DNA from 2 places in the Planococcus beijingensis genome. Region 1 is predicted to be linked to the other one. Evidence: predicted binding sites of a transcription regulator. Region 1 holds the regulator's gene; the other holds the start of a gene.
What was found. The regulator LexA, encoded in region 1, represses DNA repair genes until DNA is damaged. The targets are predictions, from matches to a motif close to CGAACATATGTTCG.

Region 1 (2,478 bases):
TTCTTCTTTTCATATGGTACAAAAAAAGTAAGGTTTCTGCAATGTTTTAGTCTTTCATCAGCTTTTCGTATTCCTTATATCGCCGATGAACCGTCGCCTTGCTCGCTTGGTAGCCGAATCCTTGCAAGGTTACAGCAATTTCACTGAAAGTCAGCCCATTAGTTTTCAGGCTGACAATTTGATCGATAGGCAGATCCAAGCGTTCACGCCCATCAGGATTGCCTTTGCCTTTTAGATTTTTTTCCGGTTTATAGCCATTTTCCACAGCGCGTTTCATGCCCCGCTTGATTTTGGCATTATGTATTTTGCGCTGATATTCTTCAACGATTGCCAGAATTTCAAGCACCATGTCATCCATATCATTAAGGGCTATTGGCCCCATATCCGATAAGGTATAAACTTCCACGCCATATTTCTTCATGACATGCAAAAGAGCAATACGTGCGTGCCCTCTGCCCAAACGCGTTTCATCCTGAATAAAAACGGCATCGATTTTGTCTCCCTTAATGCAATTAAGCATTTCAAGCAGACCGTCACGATCCATTTCGTATCCACTGTGCTGATCGGTGTATACACCATCCACTTTATAAGATTGTTCAAACGCGAATTTCATCAGTTCTTCTTCCTGTCTCTCAAGGGAGGATTCCTGCGTATCTTTGGTCGTGCTGACACGGCAATAAATTAATGCATTTTTCTTCATTCAGCATCACCTGCAAATTTAATGGTCTCATCAGGAGCAAATTTCAATTGGTCGCTTGGAATCTTAAGGGATTGTCCTGCAATGATTTTTGGAGTAGAAAGGTTGTTTTCTTTCATAATCTCCTCTATCCATTCATGATGGGGAGTCGCGCCACTGAAAGATTCAGCTAAAGTCCAAAGCGTATCGCCTTCTTCTATTTCAACTTGGCTCATTGATGTACTGTTTGTATTATGGGACAGTATGGCGTAAAAAGTAAATACCACAATTAATGAGAAAAATGCGATAAGATAAGAATTTTGTCGAATGAATGTCATTTGAACCGCCTCCTAATAATTTGTGTTCGGAATGTATGTTCTCATATTAATGCGAACAGGTGTTTTTGTCAAGAATAAAATTCGAACCTATGTTTGCATTTCAATGCCCGAGTTGGTATACTATTGGTAGAAATCAAGTAGAATTACTCAAATGAGGTGAAACTGTTGAAAAAAGTATCCAAACGCCAGGAAGACATTCTGTCATTTATAAAAGAGGAAGTTCGGCTGAAAGGCTATCCGCCATCCGTACGCGAAATCGGTGAGGCAGTCGGTCTTGCATCCAGTTCGACTGTACATGGACATTTAGCGCGTCTTGAAAGCAAAGGCTTGATCAGACGGGATCCCACTAAGCCGAGAGCCATTGAAGTAATAAGCACTGATGAAGCGTTAATCGATAAAAGTCCGGTACTGCATGTTCCTTTGATCGGTAAAGTAACTGCCGGTGTTCCTATTACAGCAATTGAGAACGTGGAAGAGTATTTCCCGCTTCCGCAAAGTTATGGCACTGAAGATGATCACATCTTCATGCTGGAGATCATGGGTGAAAGTATGATCGAAGCCGGAATTTTGAACGGAGATTATGTAGTGGTTAAGCAGCAGCAGACCGCGGATAATGGGGACATTGTTGTCGCAATGACGACTGAGGATGAAGCAACAGTCAAACGCTTCTTCCGAGAAGAAAATTATTTCCGTCTTCAGCCTGAAAATTCATCAATGGATCCGATCATTGTAGACCAAGTATCAATTCTTGGTAAAGTTGTAGGCGTTTACCGCCAAATCCATTAAAAAAAACCGGGGAAATCCCCGGTTTTTTTTAATGGATATTTATATTATGTAAACAATTTCGATTTAGCGTTTATGACAGCTGAAAGCTAAAATTACAGGAATTCTCATTCTCCTACTATACTCTTCATCAGAACTGAAATATTGACGTTCGGGCTTCCCTTCCCGAACATTCGTTACGCTAAATCCCGCGTTTGTCAAAGAAGTAAAATAGCTTTCAATGGTCCGGTGATGCTTGACGACAATTTTATCGATCCACGGTTCGTGCCGTTCCCCTTCTTTAAAGTAATCGTCCACCAGCCAGTTGCTTCTTTTTTCTCCTGACATTTTACTTGAAAAAGATGAGGTCGTCAGTGGATGCTGCACACTAAACACAAATTTCCCCTCAGCTTTTAAGGATTCATATACATTTCGGAATAGTTCGTCCACTTCCAGTAAATAATGGATGGCTAATCGAGAGGAGACAATGTCATAGGTATTTTCAGGAAAGACAAATGACTCCATAATTGCCAATGTCAGATCGGCATTGACACCCTCCAAATTTGCAGCCGCTAAGCCGATCATTTCTTCAGACCCTTCTACACCATGATAATAATGCGCTCCTGCTTCCAACAGTTCTTTTCCGAATAAGGCATCTCCACATCCTAAATCGAGTATTTCCTGGTTTTGAAAGTTGCCAAG
Region 2 (2,478 bases), on a different contig from region 1:
CGCCCATCCGCAACTCCCTTATGATCTCAATCCGTTCAAGCGTCTTGATCTCAGAATGCAGGTAATTGACTTTGATGCCCGCATCTTTCAAATAGGCCGTTAAATCTTCCGACATTTTTTTGGTCAATGTGGTGACCAGCACACGTTCATTGTTTTCCGCACGCTGCCGAATTTCATACATCAAGTCATCTATCTGCCCTTCGATCGGACGGATTTCGATGGTCGGGTCAAGCAATCCGGTCGGCCGGATAATCTGCTCCACCATTTCGGGTGTATGTTCCATTTCGTAGGGTCCTGGTGTCGCCGACACAAAAACCGCTTGGCTGATATGCTTTTCGAATTCATCAAACGTCAACGGGCGGTTGTCCATCGCTGAAGGCAGACGGAAGCCGTAATCAACCAAGACTTTTTTCCGTGCTTGGTCACCATTAAACATCCCGCGTACTTGTGGCAGCGTTACGTGGCTCTCATCCACAACCAATAGAAAGTCCTCCGGGAAATAATCAATCAATGTGTAAGGCTGTGCGCCTGGTGGACGAAGCGTCAAATGCCGGGAATAGTTTTCAATGCCGGAGCAGAAGCCCATCTCGCGCATCATTTCCAGATCATAGCGCGTCCGCTGTTCAAGGCGCTGCGCTTCCAACAATTTGTCTTCGGCGCGCATTTCCTTCAAGCGTGCTTCCAACTCTTCTTCTATGTTTGCAATCGCTTTGACCATTTTATCTTCACGTGTTACGAAGTGGGATGCCGGGAAAATGGCTACATGATCGCGTTCACCGATAATTTCACCAGTCAATGCGTCGACTTCACGAATGCGGTCAATTTCATCACCGAAAAACTCGACACGCAAACATCTTTCGTCGCGTGATGCCGGGAAAATCTCAACGACATCTCCACGTACACGGAAAGTTCCGCGAATAAAATTAATATCGTTGCGTTCGTATTGAACATCCACTAACTTCCGCAACAACTGGTTGCGTTCGATTTCCATCCCTTTACGCAAAGAAACAACCAACTCACGGTATTCCTTCGGCGAACCAAGGCCGTAGATGCAAGAGACCGATGCAATAACGATGACATCGTCCCGCTCAAATAAGGAACTGGTCGCAGAATGGCGAAGCTTGTCGATTTCGTCATTGATGCTGGCATCTTTTTCAATGAACGTATCCGACTGAGGAACATAAGCTTCCGGTTGATAATAATCGTAATAACTGACAAAATACTCTACTGCGTTATCAGGGAAAAATTCCTTGAACTCGCTGTAGAGCTGACCTGCCAATGTTTTATTGTGGGCCATGACCAGCGTCGGCTTTTTCACCTGCTGGATAACGTTCGACATTGTGTAGGTCTTACCTGTTCCTGTCGCTCCCAGCAAAGTCTGGCAACGTTTGCCGTTGATGATGCCTTGCGTCAATTCAGCAATCGCCTGAGGCTGATCGCCAGCCGGTTCATAAGGAGCTTGAAGATTAAATTCCTGTTTCATGATAAGACGTCCTTCCGTTATTTCGTTACTTCTACTTTAACATATGCCCTAAAAAACCACTAACAAAAAGCGAACGTATGTTTTTTATGGTGGAATCCGCAAAAATATTGGCCTATCTGTACAAAGTATCTGTACTCTTCCTTTTAGACACTTCTTATTTTTTAAAGACAAAAAAGGGAGGCCGGTAAAATGCCGGCTTCCCTTTTTCTTGGCTTTTTAAAGAGCCAATTATTCTGTTTCTTCATGCTGCAATGTCTGTAATTGAGCAGTATATATAGTGAACGCTTGTTGATTTTTGTTATCCAGGGCTTCATCGATAAGGGCCATAAGCTGTGCTTCTTGTTGGGAACGGTGTACATGCTTTAAGAACAGATCTAAATAGATATCGTTCAGCAGCTTTTCCGCTTCCGTAATTTTTTTTGTTTGAGCCATCGCTTTCATGAAATCAGCATAAGAATAATAGTTTTCCATTCTTCTTCACCCCGAATGCTTTTCATTAGTATACATGAAGCAAATAGAAAAAATCAAGATTTATTTGAAAATTCCAATCAAATAGAAAATATTTTATTTTCACTCTAATGAGCATTGTGCAATTTCCATTTTTCTTTATAATAAGGTATGTAAAGTAAATTTAGGGGGTTATTCTTCATGAGCAAAAAGAATTACAGGCCGCTTTCTTATACAATCTGCGCAAATACGTATGCCCTTTTACCCTATACGGATGGACATCGCACCTGTCTGCGCGTAATCGAAGACCGTAATGAATTTGTGGTTGAAGAAACGGTTTATAAAACAGTGACCACTTCCTGCCGGTTCTACCGTGCCTCTCTTGAAAGCGCCACTCTTTATGCCCAAAAAGCGGTCGGTGTAAAACATAAGCCCCCCATCATCATTGGTGAGTATTATGGCAATCCGCTTATTTTCTTCCCGACACACTCTCCAAAGAATAAGGAATGCGTCTGGTTCAATTATGACGCCATTGACCTTATTGAAAG

Region 2: a site for LexA is predicted at 1,554-1,567, ahead of uvrB (excinuclease ABC subunit UvrB). Genes of this name have one in related genera too.

The regions. Positions count from the first base shown of each region.
Region 1 is NZ_JADHDZ010000001.1:958,468-960,945, reverse strand. It holds gene IRE19_RS04510 (YneB family resolvase-like protein) at 47-700, opposite strand; gene yneA (cell division suppressor protein YneA) at 697-1,014, opposite strand; gene lexA (transcriptional repressor LexA) at 1,180-1,800, shown strand; gene IRE19_RS04495 (class I SAM-dependent DNA methyltransferase) at 1,864-2,478, opposite strand, start outside.
Region 2 is NZ_JADHDZ010000006.1:81,969-84,446, reverse strand. It holds gene uvrB (excinuclease ABC subunit UvrB) at 1-1,483, opposite strand, end outside; gene IRE19_RS14655 (IDEAL domain-containing protein) at 1,712-1,954, opposite strand; gene IRE19_RS14650 (competence protein ComK) at 2,132-2,478, shown strand, end outside.